3 regions of the Mesorhizobium sp. M1A.F.Ca.IN.020.03.2.1 genome follow, and region 2 is predicted to be linked to each of the others. Evidence: predicted binding sites of a transcription regulator. Region 2 holds the regulator's gene; each other region holds the start of a gene.
What was found. The regulator LexA, encoded in region 2, represses DNA repair genes until DNA is damaged. The targets are predictions, from matches to a motif close to TGTTCNNNNTGTGTTCNG.
Positions count from the first base shown of each region.

Region 1: EOA79_RS24985 (sel1 repeat family protein) is a predicted target of LexA. The motif match lies at 2,125-2,142, and genes of this name have one in related genera.
Region 3: EOA79_RS13165 (ATP-dependent helicase) is a predicted target of LexA. The motif match lies at 2,590-2,607, and genes of this name have one in related genera.

Region 1 is NZ_RZSV01000204.1:226-4,363, forward strand. It holds partial or broken gene EOA79_RS24975 (biotin/lipoyl-containing protein) at 1-62, shown strand, start outside; gene EOA79_RS24980 (ABC transporter substrate-binding protein) at 224-1,345, opposite strand; gene EOA79_RS24985 (sel1 repeat family protein) at 1,725-1,991, opposite strand; gene EOA79_RS24990 (DUF2147 domain-containing protein) at 2,427-2,768, shown strand; gene EOA79_RS32965 (hypothetical protein) at 2,976-3,128, shown strand; gene EOA79_RS24995 (hypothetical protein) at 3,161-3,355, shown strand; gene EOA79_RS25000 (AMP nucleosidase) at 3,483-4,138, shown strand, end outside.
Region 2 is NZ_RZSV01000238.1:3,111-7,248, forward strand. It holds gene trpC (indole-3-glycerol phosphate synthase TrpC) at 1-378, shown strand, start outside; gene moaC (cyclic pyranopterin monophosphate synthase MoaC) at 381-860, shown strand; gene glp (gephyrin-like molybdotransferase Glp) at 862-2,067, shown strand; gene lexA (transcriptional repressor LexA) at 2,184-2,918, shown strand; partial or broken gene EOA79_RS26645 (ComEC/Rec2 family competence protein) at 2,912-4,138, opposite strand, start outside.
Region 3 is NZ_RZSV01000065.1:8,580-12,717, reverse strand. It holds gene EOA79_RS13170 (GGDEF domain-containing protein) at 1-411, shown strand, start outside; gene EOA79_RS13165 (ATP-dependent helicase) at 494-2,575, opposite strand; gene EOA79_RS32770 (hypothetical protein) at 2,737-2,892, opposite strand; gene EOA79_RS13160 (hypothetical protein) at 3,018-3,200, shown strand; gene EOA79_RS13155 (LysR substrate-binding domain-containing protein) at 3,451-4,138, opposite strand, start outside.

The DNA of each region.
Region 1 (4,138 bases), on a different contig from region 2:
CCGAAGGCGCGCAAGTGAGCGACGGCACGGTGCTGGTGCGGTTCGAGGACGCACGGGGCTGAGCTGCCGGTCGCCTTGGATCGGCAACGGGACAAACTGGCTGGGGCGGCAGGACTCCAGGGGGCGCCGTAGAGCGCCGAACTGGCCTCCAAATCAGTGCCAAGGCACATACGAAAACGGCCGGGACAAATCCCGGCCATTTCCAATCGATCTGCAGAACGAATTACGGCTTGATCGGCGCGTATTTGCCGTCGTGCCACTGGTTGATGTCGTAGCTGGCGTTCTTCAGGTCGCCCTTCTCGTCGAAGATCACGTCGCCGACCACGGTGCTGATCGGCTTGCCGTCCTTCAGCGCCTCGGCGACCTTGGCCGGGTCGTCGGTGCCGGCGCGCTTGACGCCTTCGGCCACCGCCTGGATCACTGCATAGGAGAACAGCGTGAAACCTTCCGGTGTGAAGCCGCCTTGCTTGATCTTGGCCACGGCCTCCTTCGCTTCCGGCTTCGACTGCGGATCCGAGGGGAAGACGAACATCGTGCCTTCACCGGCCGGGCCGGCGATCTGCCAGAATTCCGGCGAGGCGATCGAGTCCGGCATGATCAGCTGGAACTTGACGTTCTGCTCCGCTGCCTGGCGCAGGATCAAGCCGGCCTCCGGATGGTAGCCGCCGAAATAGACGACGTCGGCCTTGAGCTCTTTCAGCTTGGTGACCAAAGCCGAATAGTCCTTCTCGCCGGCATTGATGCCTTCATAGTCGACCTCCTTGAGGCCGCCGGCATTCATGGTCGCCTTGACAGCATCGGCAACGCCCTGACCGTAGGCGCTCTTGTCGTGCAGGACGACGACGTTCTTGCCGGCATATTTCTTGGCGATCCATGGACCGATGAAAGCGCCCTGCGCATCGTCACGCGTGTAGAGGCGCATGATCGTCGGCCAGCCGGCCTTGGCCGCGGCGTCGGTCAGTTCCGGATTCGACGAGGCCGGGCTCATCATCAGGGTGCCGGCTTCGGCGTAGACGGCGGAAGCGGGAATGCTCGAGCCCGAGCAGGCATGGCCGTCGACGAACTTGACGCCGTTGGCAACGATACGGTTGGCGACCGACACGGCCTGCTTCGGATCGCATTGGTCGTCCTGGATGTCGATCTTGATCTTGTTGCCGTTGACACCTCCGGCGGCATTGATGGCATCCGCCGCGGCCTGCGCGCCCTGCTTGAACTGGTCGCCGATGTTGGCGAGCTGCCCGGTCATCGGGCCGACCACCGAAATCGTGATGTCGTCGGCGAAGGCAACCGATGCGCTCATCGTCAGGCCCAATGCGGCCGCGCTCAAAATACCCAATCTTTTCATGACAATAGAACTCCTCCACTTGCGCGCGGCCGTTCCGGCCACGCTTCTTCCAGAGAGCCGGGACAATTTCACCCTTCGCCGGAACTGTCGAGAGCACAATGTATCGGGATTTGGTTCATTCCGACGGGGAGTTCTTGGGCCAAGCCGCCGTTCCCATACAGCCGGAGACTGCGCAAATGCAAAAGCCGCGCCGGCCTTGTCCCAGCCGGTCGCGGCTTTTGCAGTCGAGCTTCCCGGCGCCCCGCGCGCCTGAACCCGCTCGCTTCCCTGTGTTGTCGCACGGCTTGAGTTCGTTGACCTGCCGCGTTCTTGGTCTGGTTAACCGGCCGTCTTTTTGCGGCCTTGTCCCTTAAGAGCTTTCGGGCCTTACCCCGCAAAATCAGTGCATCGTCATCCATTCGCGCGCTTCGCGCAGCGCCTTGGCGATCTCGGCCTTCGACATCGATGCCGACAATTCCGAGCGCAGCTCGGCGGCGCGGAGCGATCCCTTGATCGCGGCGATGTTGAACCATTTGTGGGCGGCAATGACGTCGGTCTCGCAATCGCGGCCGGTCGCATACATCATGCCCAGTTCGAAAAGAATGTCGGCCTGGGCAGTTGCCCCCATGGCGCCGAAGCCGGCTTCAAGCATTTCAAAGCGTGCCATTTCAATCCCCTGTCTGCTCCCGAGAGCTGCCTCCTTCTGTCCCTGGAATTCCCCTGGGCGGGCCGCTCTTTCGATGCTTTCGAGGATGACGGCTCGCCTTGAATCCGTCGTTAAATGGCTTGCTTAATTTGAAGAAAACAAAGCTAAAACAAGAGGTAAACGCGAAGAACCGTTAAGCATAGGAATCCAGCAATTCAGCCGATCTGCGCCAAATTCGTCGAAAATTTGAGGCGCGGGAATCAAGACTTCGCTAACCACGGAAACCGAAGCCTTTTTCGCCATCCGTTCATTTCCAGCGACCGACGCGGCCGAAATCCTTACAAGCTTCCGTCGCGGCACGGCTTTCGTTTTGGCGATGGCTGGATTAGCTTTACGTTTGCGTAAGGGACAGAGAGGCGGGACGAGGCCCGCCGGAACCCTAAAGGGAGGACAAGCATGTCTCGAAAAGTCAGCCTGGCCCTGGCGGCCACCTTGATGATGGCAGGCGCCGCGTCGGCCGACCCGATCGAGGGCAATTGGAAGACGCAGGCCGGATCGACGGCGGCGATCGCCGGCGGCGGGGCGTTTTCCATCACGCTCAAGTCCGGCAAATATGCCGGCAAGACGATCGGCTCCTTCAAGGCGGCCGGCGACAACAAGTACACCGGCACCATAACGGACCCCGAAACCGACAAGACCTATTCCGGCAAGGCGACGCTTTCCGGCACCTCGCTAAAGATGAGCGGCTGCGTTCTGGGCGGACTGATCTGCAAGACCCAGACCTGGCACAAGCTCTGACAGTCGAACGGATGACGATACAAAAACGGGGCCCGGCGCCCCGTTTTCTTTTTGAGCGCCGTTTCTGAGCGCAACGCTGGACAAGGCACTTCGCAGGCCTTCGGCCGGTCATGACCCCATCAGCCAATTTGAACGGCAGATGAATATCGGTCTCAGAACCGGTTCAGAGGCGTTCGGGCATTCTCCTCGCCATTGAAGGAGAGACCAATGCTTGTCGGCCGCTTCACCATCGTCTGCCTGCTGATGAGCCTGTTCGGCATGTTCTTCGCCATCCTCGTGGCCGAAGCCGGCCGTCCGGCGCGCTCACCGCGAATGGCCGATACCTGCCGGCTGGACTGCATGAACCATTTCGGCCGCTGAAACGACGAATACTCGAAACCGGAACGACCACCATGAACCGCATCGCTGCCTCCACCCTCAAAGCTCTTCGGCTCCTGCCGCGGGCGATGCTCATCCTGATGGTGCTTGCCGCTCCTGTGCTGGCGGTGCCGATGATGCGCGCCGACGCCGGTTCGGTCATCGAGGCGCCAACGCCGAAGAAGGCAGGCATCGGCTTCGTGCTGCTGGTCAGCCTGCAGCGTGGCTGACACGGCCAGAGAAAAATACTCCGCAAGGCGGGCTTCGCGCCCGCCTCCCCCTCCCAAGCGCTCTTCCAAATCCCTATATTGGGCCATGGAAAAGCGAATCTACCCCCAAGCCATCGAATCGGTCGTCATGCCGGAGCCTTTCGGCAGGCAGAGTTTTGACGACGCCAAGAAGGCGGTCGCGGCGCTGGAGGCGCTCTACGACCGCAACACCAAATTCCTGCGCGATTCCTTCGCCAAGCTCGCCGCCGGCGGCGACGAGAGCAGGCGCTACCGGGCCTTCTATCCGCAGATCGGCGTCACCACCACCTCGTTCACGCAGATCGACTCGCGCCAGGCCTACGGCCATATGCCGACGCCCGGGCATTTTGCCACCACCATCACCCAGCCAAAGCTGTTCGAGAACTATCTCGTCGAGCAGCTTCGGCTCATCATGCGCAATCACGGCGTCCAGGTCACGGTGTCGGAATCGACGACGCCGATCCCGCTGCATTTCGCCTTTCTGGAGGGCACCTATGTCGATGGCACGGCTGCCGAGCGGATCAGGCGGCCGATCCGCGACCTGTTCGACGTGCCGGATCTCGACGGCACGGACGACCAGATCGCCAACGGCACTTTCGAGGTGGCGTTCGGCGAGCCGAGGCCGCTGGCGCCGTTCACGGCCCAGCGCATCGACTATTCGCTGCACCGCATGACGCACTACACGGCGACCAGCCCGCAGCATTTCCAGAATTTCGTGCTGTTCACCAATTACCAGTTTTACATCGACGAGTTCGTGGCGCGGGC
Region 2 (4,138 bases):
GCGAGCGTCGACGACGCCTTGGCCAGTGAATTGGAAGTCACGGCCTTCGATCTCGGCATGGACGCGCTGGTCGAGGTGCATGACGAACAGGAGATGGAACGCGCGCTTCGCCTCTCGTCGCGGCTGATCGGCATCAACAACCGCGATTTGAGAACCTTCGAAACCAGCCTCGACGTTTCCGAGAGGCTTGCCGCCATGGTCCCGGACGACCGGCTGCTGGTCAGCGAGAGCGGCATCTTCACCCATCAGGACTGCCGCCGGCTGGAAAAGAGCAAGATCGGCACCTTCCTCGTTGGCGAAAGCCTGATGCGGCAGGCCGACGTGGCCGCCGCGACCGCCCTTCTGCTGACGGGCAAGGCGCCGGCCGAGGCCGTTTGAGGATGCCCGCGCTTACGCATCTCGGCGCCAAGGGCGAAGCCAACATGGTCGATGTCGGCGGCAAGGCCGAGACGACGCGCACGGCCATCGCCGAAGGGTATGTCACCATGCAGCCGGAAACGCTGGAGATGATCCTGGCCGGCGACGCCAAGAAAGGCGACGTGCTTGGCACGGCGCGCCTCGCCGGCATCATGGCGGCCAAGAAGACGCATGAGCTCATCCCGCTTTGCCATCCCCTCCTTCTCACCAAGGTTGCCGTCGAGATCGAGCCCGATCGCGCGCTTCCCGGCCTGAGGGTCACCGCGCTTGCCAGGGTTACCGGCAAGACCGGGGTCGAAATGGAGGCGCTGACCGCGGCGTCGGTTGCCTGCCTCACCATCTACGACATGGCCAAGGCAGCGGACCGCGCCATGGCGATTTCCGGCATCAGGCTGGTCGAGAAAACCGGCGGCAAGTCGGGCGACTACAAGGTAGGTCCTTAGCATGGCTTTGCTTCCGGTCGCCGAGGCGCTCCAACGCCTGTTGGACGGCGCGACCGCGCTGCCAGGCGAAAGCGTGCCGCTGGCCGACGCGTCCGGTCGGGTGCTGGCCGACCCCGTGGTGGCTCTGCGCACCCAGCCGCCCTTCAATGCGTCGGCGATGGACGGCTATGCCGTGCGGGCCGCCGACGTAGCCTCGGCGCCGGCGCGGCTCTCCGTGATCGGCATGGCGCCCGCCGGGCGTGGCTTCACCGGCTCTGTCGGCAAGGGCGAGGCCGTGCGCATCTTCACCGGCGCGCCGCTCCCCGAAGGCGCCGATACCATCGTTATCCAGGAGAATGTCCGCGATCTCGGCGGCGGCGGCATCGAAGTGACCGAGCCGACCGTGGAGGGACGAAACGTCCGTCGCCGCGGCCTCGACTTCTGCGAGGGCGACCTGCTCCTCGAAAAAGGCCGCCAGCTCGATCCGGCGGCGCTTTCGCTGGCGGCATCGGCCAACCATCCGAGTCTCAACGTGGTGCGGCAGCCGCTGCTCGCCATCATCGCCACCGGCGATGAATTGCTGCCGCCGGGCAGCGCGCTCGGCCCCGACCAGATCATCTCGTCGAATGCCTGTGGCGTCACAGCTACGGCCCAGTCGGTCGGCGCGCGCGCGCTCGACCTCGGCATTGCCGCCGACCGCAAGGACGCGATCGCGGCCCTGGTCAAGAAGGCGGTCAAGGCCGGCGCCGACGTCATCGTCACGCTTGGCGGCGCCTCCGTCGGCGACCACGACTTGATCCATGACGTGCTGACCGGCGAAGGCATGCAGCTCGACTTCTGGAAGATCGCCATGCGTCCCGGCAAGCCGCTGATGTTTGGCCGGCTCGGCGACATTCGCTGCATCGGCCTGCCCGGCAATCCGGTCGCAAGCCTGGTCTGCTCGCAGCTGTTCCTGAAGCCGCTTCTGGCGCGGCTGGGCGGCCGGTCCTGCCGTCAGGAAATCCGCACGGCCCGGTTAGGCGTCGCAATGCACGCCAACGATCTCAGGCAGGACTATGTGCGCGCCGTGGTCCGCGAAGATGCGGGGGGGTTGATCGCAACACCGTTCGGCACCCAGGATTCCTCGATGTTGAGGATGCTCGCCGATGCCAATGGCCTGATCGTGCGCCAACCCTTCGCACCGGCGGCTGAAGCCGGCGAGGAGTGCACCGTTCTGATGTTACGCTGAACAAAACGTCAACACATTCACTAAACTTTAAACGGTTGCGGAACACAACTGGAACAGATAGTGTTTGTTCTGGGTTTGTTTTTCTGATTCTGGTTTCAGAACCCATGGGGGCCGCCATGCTGACGCGCAAACAACATGAACTGCTGATGTTCATCCATGAACGGCTCAAGGAAAGCGGCATTCCGCCGTCTTTCGATGAGATGAAGGAAGCGCTCGACCTTGCCTCGAAATCGGGCATCCACCGCCTGATCACGGCGCTGGAGGAGCGCGGTTTCATTCGCCGGCTTCCGAACCGGGCGCGTGCCCTTGAAGTGCTGCGCCTACCTGACTCGATCGCGCCCGGCCTCAATGCGGCGAAGAAGTTCTCGCCGAGCGTCATCCAGGGCGGCCAAGGCAATCTCGGCCGCCAGATCAAACCCGCGGCGCCCGCCCGCACGCCGACGCCCAGCAATGACGACGACGCCGTTTCAGCCGTCTCCATCCCGGTGATGGGTCGCATTGCCGCCGGCGTGCCGATCGACGCCATCCAGCACCAGACGCATTCGATCACAGTGCCGCCGGACATGATCGCGGGCGGCGAGCACTACGCGCTCGAGGTCAAAGGCGATTCGATGATCGAGGCCGGCATCTTCGACGGCGACACGGTCATCATCCGCAACGCCAGCACTGCGAGCCCCGGGGAGATCGTCGTGGCGCTGGTCGATGACGAGGAGGCGACGCTGAAGCGCTTCCGCCGCAAGGGCGCCTCCATCGCGCTCGAGGCTGCCAATCCGGCCTATGAGACGCGCATCTTCGGTCCCGATCGCGTCAAGGTTCAGGGCAAGCTCGTCGGGCTCATCCGCCGCTACTGAGGGGGCTGTGGCTTGGCCTCCGGCTTCTCGGGCTTCTTGTAAGGCGCCAACCCCCTCGCCTCACGCGAGTAGCGCCGCTGTTCGTGCCAAGGGCGGTACGGTTTTTCGACGGCGTATTGAATGGTTGCTCGCGCCGTCGCCGATTGCGGATCGAAGAAGACGGCGGCACTGCCGTCGCGCGCGAGCTGCCGCTTGGTGACGACGAGGATACGTGGATCGTGGCAGGGATTGTAGGCCGTGGCGTCGTTGATGACGATGAGGTCTGCGAAGTCGCAGGCAGGCCGGGCAGCTTCGCGGTTCTCGGCGAGCGCGACGATCGCGCCTGATGGATGCCGGCCAATGCAGAGATCGCCCGTGCAGTAAAAGGGCGATCCAGGCGGCAGGTCGACCGGATCGGCCAAGTCCAGCGTGCCCTTGGCGAATGTCTCCGGCGGCACGATCGTTTCGGCCTTGAGCGCACGTTTCCAGTTATCGGTGGTGAACTCGTTGGAGCGGGCGCGATTGATGGCGAGTTCGCCGCCGCCGATCGGCATCGCCACCAGATGCGCGTCCTCCGAGATCAGCAGGTCCGGCGTGCGCACCTGCGGGATGATCATCACGGCCGCGGCAGCGAAAGGAATTGCGGCCAGCCTGAGCCAGGTAGTCGCCATCGTGGCGATGACGAGCGCGATCGTCGCCAGCAGCACCGAATGGATCGAGATCAGGCCCACGGCATCGACCGGCGACCACTCCGAAATCCACGCCGAGATCGCGATCATCGCCGCCAGGCCCTTGCCCATCAAATAGAGGAAGGGCCCGTCGAAGCCGAACGGCATCATGACCGCGCTGGCGACGGCGAGAAACATCACGATCGTGACGATCGGCATGATCGCGAGATTGGCCAGCAGGCTGAGCGGCGAGACGCGCTGGAAATGCCAGATGGCAAACAGCGCCGTGGCACTTCCGGCAATGATCGACGTCATTGCGGCGCCACCTGCTCCGACTGCCAGTTTGTGCGACATGAACCGCAGGAACGAACGCTTGTCCGGCGGCGCTCTCACCTTGCCGGCGCGGTAGTCGGACCAGCCGGCATAGGCGCCGACAAGGGCGGCGGTTGCCGCGAACGACATCTGAAAGCTCGGGCCAACCACTTCATGCGGCGACACCAGGATGACGGCGATGGCCGAGATCGCCAAGTTGCGCATCGTCAGCGCGGCGCGGTCGAAAAGCACGGCGATCAG
Region 3 (4,138 bases), on a different contig from region 2:
GACCATTTCAAGTCGATCAACGACCGGCTCGGCCACGATTGCGGCGATCAGGCGCTGAAGCTGATCGCGAGCACGATCCGGAGCCAGCTCCACGGCGCCGACATCGTTGGACGCATCGGCGGCGAGGAATTCGCGGTCTTCCTTCCGGGCGCCGACGCGACACGCTCCTTCCTGGTCGCCGAGTCGATCAGACTGCGTATCCGCGAGGCCGAGTTCGCGCCGGGCGGGCAGCCGTGCCCGCTTTCGGTCAGCATCGGCGGCGTCGCGTTCAGCGGGCCCACCACCTATCACCACATGTTTCGGGTCGCGGACAGGCATCTTTACAAGGCGAAGTCGAACGGACGCGACCAGGTGAGCTTCGAAAGCCCGCGCAGCAGGCTATCCGGCGAGGCCGCCGGCACGTTCCACTGAACGAACCCGCGCAGCAGGGAACGGAGCGCCCTCACCAGCGGTGGGGCTGAGTAGGAGTGTCGTCCCGCCTTTGGGTAGGCGTCTATTTCCACATGCCGCGCATGCGCGCGCCGAGATCGACCTTGACGCCCGGCTTTTGGCGCGGGTCGTCCGTGATCGCCGCGCTCGCCCAGGATGACTGTTCGAAAGCCGAAAGCATCGAGGCCGGGATAAAGCGGGTGCGCGAGGCATAGACGTGACGGTCGCCGCGCGCCGGCTGATTGTGCGGATAAAAGCGCTGCGGCACCACCAGGTGCAGGCTGTCCTTGGCGCGCGTCATCGCCACATAGAGCAGCCGCCGCTCCTCCTCGATATCCTCCTTGGTACCAACGCCGAGATCGGCCGGGATGCAGCCGTCGACCGTGTTGAGCACGAAGACGTTCTTCCACTCCTGGCCCTTGGCCGAATGGATCGTGGACAGGATCAGGTAATCCTCGTCGCGATGCGGCGGGCCGGCCTGGTCGCTGGTGGCGTCGGGCGGGTCGAGCGTCAGCTCGGTCAGGAAACGCTCGCGCGAGGGATAGCCCGACGCGATCTGCTCGAGCTGCAACAGGTCGGCCCGGCGCGTGATCGCGTCCTCGTGAATACGCTCCAGATGCGGCTCGTACCAGAGCCTGATCCGCTCGAGGTCGGCCGGCCATTTGGCGCCGGCGCGCAGCCCGCTGTAGATGTCGAGGAAGACCGGCCAGTCTTCGGCCGCGCGCTGCGGCGGCCGGAAGCGGGCAAGGCCGAGCGTCTCGTCGAGCGACGTCGCCATCGCCTCGACGATCTGTGAGGCGGCCGAAGGCCCGATGCCGGGCATCAACTGCAGCACCCGGAAGCCGGCGACCCTGTCGCGCGGGTTCTCGGCAAAGCGCAGCATCGCCAGCATGTCTTTCACATGCGCGGCATCGAGGAATTTCAGCCCGCCGAATTTGACGAAGGGGATGTTGCGCCGCGTGAGCTCCACCTCCAGCGGCCCGCTGTGATGCGAGGCGCGGAACAGCACGGCTTGCGCCTTGAGCGCCGTGCCGGCCTCGCGCTCGGCAAGGATCGCCTGGCAGACATAATTGGCCTGCTCAGCCTCGTCGCGCACGCTTACCAGTTGCGGCTTGTGCGACGACCGGCGTTCGGTCCAGAGATTCTTGGTGAAACGCTCGCTTGCCTCGCCGATTACTTTGTTGGCGGCGGCCAGGATCGGCTCGGTCGAGCGGTAATTGCGCTCCAGCATGACGATCTCGGCGCCTTGCGCGAACTGTTTTGGGAAATCGAGAATGTTGCGCACTTCCGCGGCCCGGAAGGAATATATCGACTGTGCGTCATCGCCCACCACGGTCAAGCCCGCGCCGTCCGGCTTCAGCGCCAACAGAATAGAGGCCTGCAGCCGGTTGGTGTCCTGGTATTCGTCGACCAGCACGTGGTCGAAGCGTGAGCCAAGGTGAGCGGCGATCTCCGGCTCGGCCGCCATCTGCGCCCAGTAGAGCAAAAGGTCGTCGTAATCGAGCACGTTCTGCGCCTGCTTGGCCTCGACATAAGCCGCGAACAGCTCCTTCAGCTGTTCCGCCCATCCTGAGCACCAGGGAAAGGCCGAGCCCAGCACCTCGCCGAGCGGCGCCTGGGCGTTCACCGCCCGCGAATAGATCTGCAGGCAGGTGGCTTTGGTCGGAAAACGGCTTTCGGTCTTGGAAAAACCGAGCTCGTGCCGGGCAAGGTTCATCAGGTCGCCCGAATCCTCGCGATCGTGGATGGTGAAAGCCGGATCGAGGCCGATCTGCTCGGCATAGTCGCGCAAGAGTCTGGCGCCGATACCGTGGAAAGTACCGGCCCAGGATAGCGCATCGGCGATGATCGCGGCATCGCGGCCCAGCACCTCGCCGGCGATGCGCTCGACGCGCTTCGCCATTTCAGCCGCGGCGCGGCGCGAAAAGGTCATCAAAAGGATGCGGCGCGGATCGGCGCCCTTGACGATGAGGTGCGCCACGCGATGCGCCAGCGTGCTGGTCTTGCCGGAGCCGGCCCCGGCGATCACCAGCAGCGGCGCGGCCACCTTGCCGTCGCCATGCACCACCGCCAGCCGCTGCTCGTCGTTCAGCCGGGCAAGATAGGCAGGAGTTTCGAAGGACGAATCACGGGCGGCGATGTTCATCGCCCATCAAGCATCGTTTCCGCTTTGTTCGCAATACAGCTAATCTCGCCCAAAGGCGGCCAAGTGGGGGGCGATGCCCGGCAGGGCAGAGGGGACGCTGTACGCGCCGGCATGTGCTGGATAGGCCGGCCATCTTCCCAACAAGCGCGAGAACGGCCGATCTACCTTTTCGGCTCGACGCCCATCGCCGCCGACTGGCGCCGCAGCGACCGCCGATCGTCCGGCGGCGCGAGATCGCCGGACGCCTCCTCGATGATCCTCATCGTGACGCGATAGGCCGTGTAGCCGAACAGGCCGACGAGCAGCAGACGGATCATGACATCTCCTCGTGAGTTAACGAGGTTCAACCGGAGACAGGCGCGTTGGTTCCCGCCGGACGGCGCAACCAAACCGCCGCCGCCTCGTTTGCTTCGAAGAAAGGGGCGAACGAGAGGAGGTCGTCATGAAGAAACTTCCTGTGCTGCTGGCTCTCGCGGCAGGGCTCGGGCTCGCCGCCTGCGACAACAGCGTACAGCCCACCAAGGCGCCAAGCGACACCGTCGACAAAAACCCGCAGGTCGACAAGAACCCGGTGCCGCAATCGACCACCGGCGGCGACCAGCCCGGCACGCCGCCGAAGCAATGAGAGCGGACGATGTTGTCGGGAGACGAAGCGGCGGCGCCGCAGAAGAAGGCCGGCGCTGCTTGGGAGGAAGCTGGAAAGCGCCGGCCAAGCGGGAAAATCAGGCCCGCCGCAGGATCAAAGATAGCTGAGTCTCTCCGCCGCGTCATGGGGCGATCGCGCTAGCCGGCTACAGGTATCCGTCCAAACGCTTTGTCGGCCTTCAAAGATCGGAGAATCTCAGGGGTGTGTTTGCGTCGCTTGCGCCGCCGCGTCACGCCATCGCGGCGCGCGCCAGCGGCACGTTGGCGATCTCCAGGTCCAACTGGCGCTGCGTCAGCGCCGCTTCGGCCATGATCCACTGCTTGAACAGCTCCACCTTGCGGGCGCCGAGCGCCTTGATGGGGCTGACGAAATACCAGCCGGCGGTGTTGGGATGGTGGACCGCGAAGGGGGCGACCAGCCGCTCGGCTCGGATGTCGCTTGCCATATAGGCGCGGTTGGCAACGGCAAAGCCCATGCCGGCATTGGCCGCCTCGTAGGACATCATGCAGGAATCGAAATAGATGCTCTTGGTCTCGCCAAGCACGAAACTCGCGCCGGCAAAAGCCAGCCACGACTGCCAGTTCTGGGTGCAGGTGTCGGAGTGGAGCAGGGTGAAGTGCGTGAGGTCCTCCGGCGTCACCTTGGACAGCGGCTTGTCGCCCAGCACCTCGCGGAACAGCTTGCGGCTGCACACCGGCGTCAGGTCCTCCTTGAACAGCAGCACGGAGTTGAGGCCGGGGAAATTGCCGTCGCCATAGCGGATCTCGAGATCGTATTCGGAGGTCGCGAATTCATGCGTGGCATAGGAAGTCGAGACCCGCATCTCGATATCCGGATACTGCCGCTGGAAGGTGGCAAGCCGCGGAAACAGCCAGCGCGCCGCGAAGGTCGGCAAGACGCAGATCTTCAGCACATGC